2 regions of the Kluyvera huaxiensis genome follow, and region 1 is predicted to be linked to the other one. Evidence: predicted binding sites of a transcription regulator. Region 1 holds the regulator's gene; the other holds the start of a gene.

Region 1 (4,995 bases):
ATACACGATGAGCTCATAGCTTCTCCATCCCGACCTGATGATCAGAACCTTAAAACAGCGTAGACGCTTTTTTCTGGTTGTGAGAAATGTCACGAAAAATTCGTGAGCCTGCTATCCGACGTAGCATAAGGAAAGGGAAGAACCCCTTGCCGAAAGCCTGTCCATGGTTTAACGGGTGGCATCCTGCCGCCGCTCAATAAGTCCAATGTATATTAATTATGTGATGCCGATCCAGTATAGGACGCTAAGTTAGTTGATTCAATAAAAAACTTAGCGTCCTAACTATGCCTTATGGCATTGATATGCGTGATGATTACGCGTGGGAAGTGGAGTGTTTAGTCGAGCATTCTTCACGACGAGCTGCGCGTTGCATAACGTAACCCATACCTGCTAGTAGCACGGTGGCCAGCATTACGCAGGTGGTGGTCAGCAGCGGGGTGGCTATCAGCGTGGAAACCGCAAGGCTTGCCAGGAAGCACAGACCCAGCTGCAGCGTATTTTGTAACGCCGCGGCACGGCCGGTGGCCTGTGGGAAAGGCTTCAGTGCCTGAGCAACAACGATCGGATAGATAGCGCCGTTGGCGATAGCCATCACGCAGAATGGAATCAGCAATGCGGTCAGAGAGACGTTTTCTACCAGACCAGCGGCCCAGGTTGCTATCACGCTAACACCGAAAAGTACCAGCAACCATGGCAGAAGCTGCGAACCTTGCCATTTTTGTAGCGCTGCGCGACAGCCGTAGCCGCCCACCAGGAAGGCGATGGTCTGCGGTACGTAGCTCAGGCCAATCACGGTTGGGCTATAGCCCATTTCATGCAGGATAAACGGTGAGCCGGTGAGCCACGCAAAGAAGCTGGCGGAACAGGCCGCATAAATCAGTACGTTGCCGCGATAGTCTTTGCTGCGCAGCAGGCGCATAAAGGTTAATTTCTCTTCGCTGGTGGCATTCTTTTTGTGCGCAGGTTTCAGGCGCAGCGCTGGCAGCATCAGCACCAAGGTGATGATGAACAGGGTGGCAAAGATAGCCTGCCAGTCAAAGTGCGCCAACAGCCAGCTGCCAAGCAGCGGGGCTAACGCAGGGGAAAGCCCAACCAGCGGCATGATGGTGGCAAAAATTCGATTGGTACGATGCGCTGGATAGTAGTCAGTGACCATCGCCTGCCAGGTGACAGCTGCGGCACAGACGCCGACCGCTTGCACAAAGCGCAGCACCAGCAGTGTGGTGCCATCGCGTACCCACAGCATCCCCAGACAACCAATGGCGAAAATGGTTAAACCCGCCAACAGAATAGGTTTACGGCCATAGCGGTCAGACAGTGGCCCCCACAGCAGTTGCGCTATCGCGAAACCCGCGAGGAACAGACTCAGGCTGGCACTCACTGCGGATGCCGGCGTTTGCAGGTCTTCCTGAATGGCCGCGAAGGCTGGCAGGTACATATCGGTCGCCAAAAAGCCCAGCACGCTGAGTCCCGCGAGCCAGACTAAAAATCCTTTCCCAGGTTGCATAAATCGCCCTTTTTATCGTTAGTAAATAGTCCGGCAGAGTGTAGAGAGTGCAATAGCGGTTGTGAAACGCTAATATTTGAGTCATGGGTTCAAATTTTTTGCAGGCAAAAAATGTGGTCTGAATATTCTCTGGAAGTGGTTGATGCGGTAGCCCGTAATGGTAGTTTTAGCGCGGCAGCGCAGGAGCTGCACCGGGTGCCTTCAGCGGTTAGCTATACGGTGCGTCAGCTTGAAGAGTGGCTGGCGGTCCCGCTGTTTGAACGACGCCATCGGGATGTTGAATTAACGCCCGCGGGAGCATGGTTTTTAAAGGAAGGGCGCTCTGTCATCAAAAAAATGCAGATCACGCGCCAGCAATGCCAGCAGATTGCTAACGGCTGGCGCGGGCAGTTAGCCATTGCCGTCGATAATATCGTTAAACCGGAACGTACCCGCCAGCTGATTGTCGATTTTTACCGTCATTTTAACGATGTTGAACTGATTGTTTTTCAGGAAGTGTTCAACGGCGTGTGGGACGCCCTGGCTGATGGACGCGTGGAATTAGCGATTGGCGCCACCCAGGCCATTCCGGTCGGTGGGCGCTTTGCTTTTCGCGATATGGGCATGCTGAACTGGCACTGCGTGGTGGCGAGCTCCCATCCTCTGGCGAAGATGGAAGGCCCGCTTAGCGATGAAGTGTTGCGCAACTGGCCATCGCTGGTGCGCGAAGATACCTCGCGTTCATTACCCAAACGTACGACCTGGCTGCTGGATAACCAAAAGAGGGTGGTAGTACCGGACTGGGAATCCTCGGAAACCTGCATTTCAGCAGGGCTGTGTGCCGCAATGGTCCCCGGACATCGGGCGCAGCCGTGGCTGGATAGCGGGGAGTGGGTGGCGTTGACGCTGGAAAATCCCTTCCCGGATGCGGCTTGCTGTGTGACCTGGCAGCAAAGCGAAGCTTCGCCAGCATTAAATTGGCTGCTGGAGTATCTGGGGGACAGTGAGACGTTAAACGAGGAGTGGTTGCGGACGCCCGTGTAAGGCGTCCGTTGGAAAATTAACGGCGGTAGTCGCGGTACGGGCCGTCGGCCACGGAGCGACGCTCGATAAGGCGTGGATGCACCTCAATCGACTGCGACTCTTCGCGCTTGCTGACGATACGGTCCATCAGCATATTGAAGGCCGTTTCACCGAGCGAATCTTTTGGCTGGTGAATGGTGGTCAGCGCCGGCGTAAAGAAGCGGGAGTTGCGCACGTTATCGTAACCGATGAGTGAAATATCCTGCGGCACGCGCAGCCCCATCTCATCGGCGGCGCAGAGCGCACCCATCGCCATCACATCACCGCCGCAGAAGATGGCGGTAGGGCGCGGGTGCTGAGACAGAATCTGCTGCATCGCGCGATAGCCTGACTCGGGCTCAAAGTCGCCCTGAACAATCCAGCTAGCCGGGACGTTGATCAGCGCTTCTTCCATTGCCTTCATGAAGCCCGCCAGACGACCTGCGCCGGTGTTACGCTCCAGTGGGCCAGGGATCACGCCAATATCGCGATGGCCGCGCTCGATGAGGTAACGACCAGCCATATAGCCGCCTTCAAAGGCGTTATCGATAACCGAATCGGTAAAATCAGCTTTAGCTTCACCCCAGTCCATCACCACCATAGGAATGTGACGATACTCTTCGAGCATAGTCAGCAGGGGTTCTGGATACTCAGAGCACATGACCAGCAGGCCATCGACGCGTTTTTGCGCCATCATCGACAGATAAGCGCGCTGCTTTTCTAGATTGTTCCACGCGTTGCCGAGAATCAGGGTATAGCCTTTCTCAAAGCAGTTTTTCTCAACGGCTTCGATAATTTCGGCAAAGTAGGCGGCCTCGCTGCTGGTGGCCAGCAAACCAATCGATTTGGTGTGATTGACCTTCAAGCTACGGGCAACGGCGCTCGGTGAGTAATGCAGCTCTTTGATAGCCGCCCACACGGCTTCGCGCGTATCTTCAGCGACAAAACGCGTTTTGTTAATTACATGTGATACGGTTGTAGTGGAAACGTTTGCGCGCTTCGCTACATCTTTAATTGTTGCCATTCCATCTCACTCCAGACCCTGGCCTGCCCCTGATAAAATCGAAAGGAAAACGTTTGCCTTCACACACCCTGGCACAATCTTAGTGATTGTGATTCGCCGGGAAACGATACAGGACGACAGGAGGGGGTCAATGGCCGGTACGCTCATAAATAAGCGTCGAATTTTGACTTATCCTGGCGCAAAGTGGAAGAGCAAAAACAAACATCCTGCTAAATCTGTGAAGATTTTTACGATTAACTGTGCAAAAATGATTAAACGCAGTTTTACTGTGGTAATCAAAAGGAGAAAAATTGATGAGTACCGATCTTAAACTGTCTCTCTGTACGACCGTTATTGCGCTGGCTCTGATCGTCGCTGCAGGTTTTACCGCTATTTTGCATTAATTCCCCAGTGAGGGGGCATCCGCTCCCTCACGACTGATTGTTACTCATTTCGCAATAATCTTTTGCAGTTTTGTACACTTCTGTTTTTCTGTGATTGATGTCATGCTTTTGCACTATGTTGCCAGGCCGCGTCCAGACTGCGGCTAAACGGAGTCATTGCATGAAAATTAACTTTCCCTTACTAGCGTTAGCTATCGGGGCATTTGGTATTGGTACCACAGAGTTCTCACCGATGGGGCTGCTGCCCGTTATTGCGAAAGGCGTTGACGTCTCCATACCGGCGGCCGGAATGCTGATCAGCGCCTATGCGGTAGGGGTTATGGTCGGTGCGCCGCTGATGACGCTGCTGTTGTCCCATCGCGGCCGTCGTAACGCTCTGATCTTCCTGATGGCCATTTTTACGCTGGGCAACGTGCTGTCGGCTATTTCGCCGGACTATACCACCCTGATGCTGTCGCGCATTATTACCAGTCTCAACCACGGAGCGTTCTTCGGTCTGGGATCGGTTGTAGCGGCAAGCGTAGTGCCAAAACACAAGCAGGCCAGCGCGGTCGCCACCATGTTTATGGGGCTGACGATTGCCAATATTGGCGGCGTTCCTGCGGCAACCTGGCTTGGTGAAACAATTGGCTGGCGAATGTCGTTCCTGGCTACAGCGGGTCTTGGGGTGATTGCAATCGCGAGCCTGTGGCTGTCTCTGCCGAAAGGCGGGGCGGGGGAAAAGCCGGATGTTAAACGTGAACTGTCGGTTCTGGTTCGCCCACAGGTGCTTTCCGCACTGCTTACCACCGTGCTGGGTGCGGGGGCGATGTTCACCCTCTATACCTATATCTCACCGGTTCTGCACAGCATTACGCATGCGACTTCTGGTTTTATTACCCTGATGCTGGTGTTAATTGGCGTCGGCTTCTCAATTGGTAACTATTTGGGCGGCAAGTTCGCTGACCGCTCGGTGAGTGGGACGCTGAAAGGTTTCCTGCTGCTGTTGATGGTGATTATGCTGGCGATCCCATTCCTTGCGCAAACGCAGATAGGGGCCG
Region 2 (4,995 bases), on a different contig from region 1:
AGTGATTCCGATTTAGCTCATCTGCGGATACCGCCGGATAAGCCTGCGCTATCGCCATCTCATCCGTTGCCTTCTTCTCTTTTTCCTGCAAATAACCGACCAGGCTAATCTGATACTTACGGATATTTTCGACGTAGGTGTAGGCCTCGTGCCCGCGCGCATAGCCGTAGGTTAGCTTGCTGTACCATGGCTTCTGGCTTAGTAGCGGCAGGCGCTGTTTAACGTCAGCCCAGCTGTCCGGATTGCCTTTTTGCTTGGCGGTAAGCGCCCGGGCGTCAAGCATATGAGCGTAGCCCATGTTATAAGCCGCCAGTGCAAACCAGATCCGCTCTTCCTGCGGAACGCTCTCCGGCACTTTGGTCATCATATCCTGGATATAGCGCATGCCGCCGCTAATGCTCTGCTCAGTGTCGGTACGGTCGCTCAGTCCCAGGCTCTGGGCGGTATTTCGGGTCAGCATCATCAACCCGCGTACCCCGGTGGGTGAGGTGGCTAGCGGGTCCCAATGAGACTCCTGATAAGAGATGGCGGCCAGCAGCTTCCAGTCTATTTCGCTGGCGTACTTTTCAAATAACGGCCGCAGATCGGGCAGCACGTTATCCACTGCGCGCAGGAACGTGCGGGTATCGACATAGTCAAAATCGTCGCCATGCCCGAGATACTTCTCCTCCAGGCGAGCGAGGGTACCGTCTTCATTCATATTATTGAAGAAGTCGAGCATCGCCGCAGAGAGCGTATTGTCATCGTCCTGAAGGCTAAACCAGGTGACCGGCTGCTCGTCGGTGATATCCAGCGCCACCGCCAGTTCCGGGTGTACGCGCTGGAACAGACCGATGGCGACCGAGTCGGCAATGGTGTAGTCCAGCTTACCGTCGATCACCGCCTGCATCAGATCTACCGAACCGCGTTTTTCATCAACGGTCCATGAGAGGTCGGGGTACTTCGTTTCTTTTAAGCTTTGCAGATCGCTAATCACCACCTGACCCGGCGCTACGGTGAGCTTATCGGCGGTGACGTTGCTCAGATTACGCGGGCGCGTGTTTCCGACACGGTAAACCATCTGCTGCGAAACGGAGTAATAGGTGGGGCCGGGCTGATAGTTTTTGCTCCGCTCGCTGTTATAGACCAGCCCTGCGGCCAGCATATCGGCGTTGCCGTGATCGAGGTCATCGAAAAGCTGGCTGATGTTCTGGCGTACGGTAATTTTCAGCTTCACGCCAAGGTAGTCAGCAAACTGCTGAGCCAGCTCGTAGTCGAGGCCGATATCTTTATCATTAAAGGTGCTATAGGTCAGCGGCGAGAGCACGGTACTGACGCGCAGCTCCCCCCGCTCTTTGATCGCGGCGATTCGGTTTTCTGGTTTGCCAAACCAGGGAATAGATGGCCACAGGGCCGCTGCCAGCAACAGCGTCACAACGCCGATGAGCAGGTAATTAATCTTTAGTTTTTTCAAATAGTTAATTCGCTGAGATGTTAAAAGTTATCCCTGACGACACTAAGGTTTGCTACAGATTGAGCGGCATTTTGCTTAACATTACGCCAGTTGGCAACTGATTCGAGAAGTGAGTCACATCTATTGGTAAAGCGCGGCAATGATTTTATTTCGACGCAAACGGTTTCGTCAGGGCGCAGGATTCTCTATAATAGCGCCCGTTCTCCCCCATTGCGCACACTGAAAGCTGAGAAGACGAGAGACTTATGATGGAAATTCTGCGTGGTTCGCCTGCACTGTCTGCATTTCGCATTAACAAGCTGCTGACGCGTTTTCAGGCAGCCAACCTCCCGGTAAGCAATATTTACGCCGAGTATGTCCATTTTGCTGACCTGGAAGCGCCGCTGACCGAAGAAGAGCGGGCCCGACTTGAGCGACTGTTGCAGTATGGCCCAAATCTCAACAGCCATACGCCTACCGGCAAACTGCTGCTCGTCACTCCCCGCCCTGGCACTATCTCCCCCTGGTCTTCGAAAGCTACCGACATCGCTCACAACTGTGGCCTGCCGCAGGTTCTGCGTCTGGAACGCGGCGTGGCGTACTATATTGATGCCGCGAGTCTGACCGCTGAACAAGTGAATGCCGTCGCCGCAGAACTGCACGACCGTATGATGGAGTGCGTATTTGCCTCCCTGCAGGACGCGGAAAAACTGTTTGCTCATCATCAACCGGCACCGGTTGCCAGCGTTGATTTGCTGGGGCAGGGGCGTCAGGCGCTGATTGATGCCAACATCCGTCTTGGCCTGGCGCTGGCCGATGATGAAATCGACTATCTGCAGGACGCATTTAGCAAACTGGGGCGCAACCCGAACGACATCGAACTGTATATGTTCGCCCAGGCGAACTCCGAGCACTGTCGCCACAAAATCTTCAACGCCGACTGGATTATCGATGGTAAAAAACAGCCGAAGTCGCTGTTTAAAATGATTAAAAATACCTTCGAAACCACGCCGGAACATGTGCTGTCAGCCTATAAAGATAACGCCGCGGTGATGGAAGGTTCTGAGGTTGGCCGCTACTTTGCCGACTATGCAACTGGCCGCTACGATTTCCATCAGGAGCCAGCGCATATTCTGATGAAGGTCGAAACTCACAACCACCCGACGGCGATCTCTCCGTGGCCGGGTGCTGCAACCGGCTCCGGCGGTGAAATCCGCGATGAAGGCGCAACCGGACGCGGTGCGAAGCCAAAAGCGGGGCTGGTGGGCTTCTCGGTATCTAACCTGCGTATCCCAGGCTTTGAACAGCCGTGGGAAGAAGATTTCGGTAAACCGGATCGTATCGTTACCGCACTGGATATCATGACCGATGGCCCGCTGGGCGGCGCTGCGTTTAACAACGAATTTGGTCGTCCGGCGCTGACCGGCTACTTCCGTACCTACGAAGAGAAGGTTAACAGCCACAACGGCGAAGAGCTGCGCGGTTACCATAAGCCGGTGATGCTGGCCGGTGGGATCGGCAACATTCGCGCCGATCACGTGCAGAAAGGCGAGATCGTTGTCGGTGCAAAACTGATCGTCCTCGGCGGCCCGGCAATGAACATCGGTCTGGGCGGCGGCGCGGCTTCTTCCATGGCCTCCGGCCAGTCTGATGCCGACCTTGATTTTGCTTCCGTACAGCGCGATAACCCAGAAATGGAACGCCGTTGCCAGGAAGTTATCGACCGTTGCTGGCAGTTGGGGGATGCGAACCCAATTCTGTTTATCCATGATGTCGGCGCGGGCGGCTTGTCTAACGCCATGCCGGAACTGGTAAGCGATGGTGGACGCGGTGGTAAATTCGAACTGCGTGACATTCTTAGCGATGAACCAGGCATGAGCCCGCTGGAAATCTGGTGTAACGAATCCCAGGAGCGCTACGTGCTGGCGGTCGCTGCTGACCAGTTGCCGCTGTTTGAAGAGCTGTGTAAACGCGAGCGCGCGCCTTATGCGGTTATCGGCGAAGCCACCGAAGAACAGCATCTGACCATGAATGACCGTCATTTCGACAATCAACCTATCGATCTGCCACTCGACGTGCTGCTAGGCAAAACGCCGAAAATGACCCGTGACGTCCAGACGCTGAAGGCGAAAGGTGAAGCGCTGGCGCGGGAAAATATCTCCCTGGCCGATGCGGTAAACCGCGTGCTGCACCTGCCAACGGTGGCCGAGAAAACCTTCCTCGTGACCATCGGCGACCGTACTGTTACCGGTATGGTTGCACGCGATCAGATGGTTGGCCCATGGCAGATCCCGGTGGCGAACTGCGCTGTGACCACCGCTAGCCTCGATAGCTACTACGGTGAAGCGATGGCGCTTGGCGAACGTGCGCCGGTGGCGCTGCTGGACTTCGCCGCCTCCGCTCGCCTGGCGGTGGGTGAAGCGCTGACCAACATTGCCGCCACGCAGATTGGCGATATCAAACAGATCAAACTCTCCGCTAACTGGATGTCTGCTGCCGGCCATCCGGGTGAAGACGCCGGTCTTTATGAAGCGGTGAAAGCCATTGGTGAAGAGCTGTGTCCTGAACTGGGCCTGACAATTCCGGTGGGCAAAGACTCCATGTCGATGAAAACCCGCTGGCAGGAAGGCAATGAACAGCGCGAGATGACTTCGCCGCTGTCGCTGGTGATTACTGCCTTTGCTCGCGTGGAAGATGTGCGTCATACCATCACCCCGCAGCTGGTAACGGAAGATAACGCCCTGCTGCTTATCGATCTCGGCAAAGGCCACAATACGCTGGGGGCGACTGCGCTGGCGCAGGTTTATCGTCAACTGGGCGACAAGCCTGCCGACGTCCGCGACGTTGCGCAGCTGAAAGGCTTCTACGATGCCATTCAGGCGCTGGTTGCCGCGCGTAAATTGCTGGCGTATCACGACCGTTCCGATGGCGGCCTGCTGGTGACTCTGGCAGAGATGGCGTTTGCCGGGCACTGCGGTGTTGAAGCTGATATCGCGACCTTAGGCGACGACCGTCTGGCGGCGCTGTTTACTGAAGAACTGGGCGCGGTGATTCAGGTTCGTGCCTCCGACCGTGAAGCGGTAGAAGCGATTCTGGCGGCTAATGGTCTGGCTGACTGCGTACATTACCTTGGTCAGGCAGTTGCAGGCGACCGTTTCACCCTGACGGCCAACGGCCAGCCGGTGTTCAGTGAAAGCCGTTCCCAGCTGCGCATGTGGTGGGCAGAAACCACCTGGCAGATGCAGCGTCTGCGCGATAACCCGGAATGTGCCGACCAGGAACATAACGCAAAAGCGAACGATAACGATCCGGGCCTCAACGTGAAGCTCACTTTCGATATCGATGCCGATATAGCAGCACCGTACATTGCTACCGGTGCGCGTCCTAAAGTGGCCGTACTGCGTGAGCAGGGCGTGAACTCCCATGTAGAGATGGCGGCGGCCTTCCATCGTGCGGGCTTTGACGCCATTGACGTCCACATGAGCGATCTGCTGGCCGGTCGTCTCGGTCTTGACGCTTTCGACGCGCTGGTTGCCTGTGGCGGCTTCTCTTACGGTGACGTG

What was found. Region 1 encodes PurR, which represses purine synthesis genes. Its sites were predicted from a motif close to CANGCAAACGTTTGCNTG; they were not measured.
Region 2: the regulator PurR is predicted to act here: its motif matches at 1,606-1,623, upstream of purL (phosphoribosylformylglycinamidine synthase).

The regions. Positions count from the first base shown of each region.
Region 1 is NZ_JBEFLV010000001.1:70,507-75,501, forward strand. Features, by position in the region: gene cfa (cyclopropane fatty acyl phospholipid synthase) at 1-17, opposite strand, end outside; gene punC (purine nucleoside transporter PunC) at 314-1,507, opposite strand; gene punR (DNA-binding transcriptional activator PunR) at 1,619-2,530, shown strand; gene purR (HTH-type transcriptional repressor PurR) at 2,547-3,572, opposite strand; gene cydH (cytochrome bd-I oxidase subunit CydH) at 3,866-3,955, shown strand; gene ABOC97_RS00410 (MFS transporter) at 4,116-4,995, shown strand, end outside.
Region 2 is NZ_JBEFLV010000002.1:34,767-39,761, forward strand. Features, by position in the region: gene mltF (membrane-bound lytic murein transglycosylase MltF) at 1-1,453, opposite strand, end outside; gene purL (phosphoribosylformylglycinamidine synthase) at 1,699-4,995, shown strand, end outside.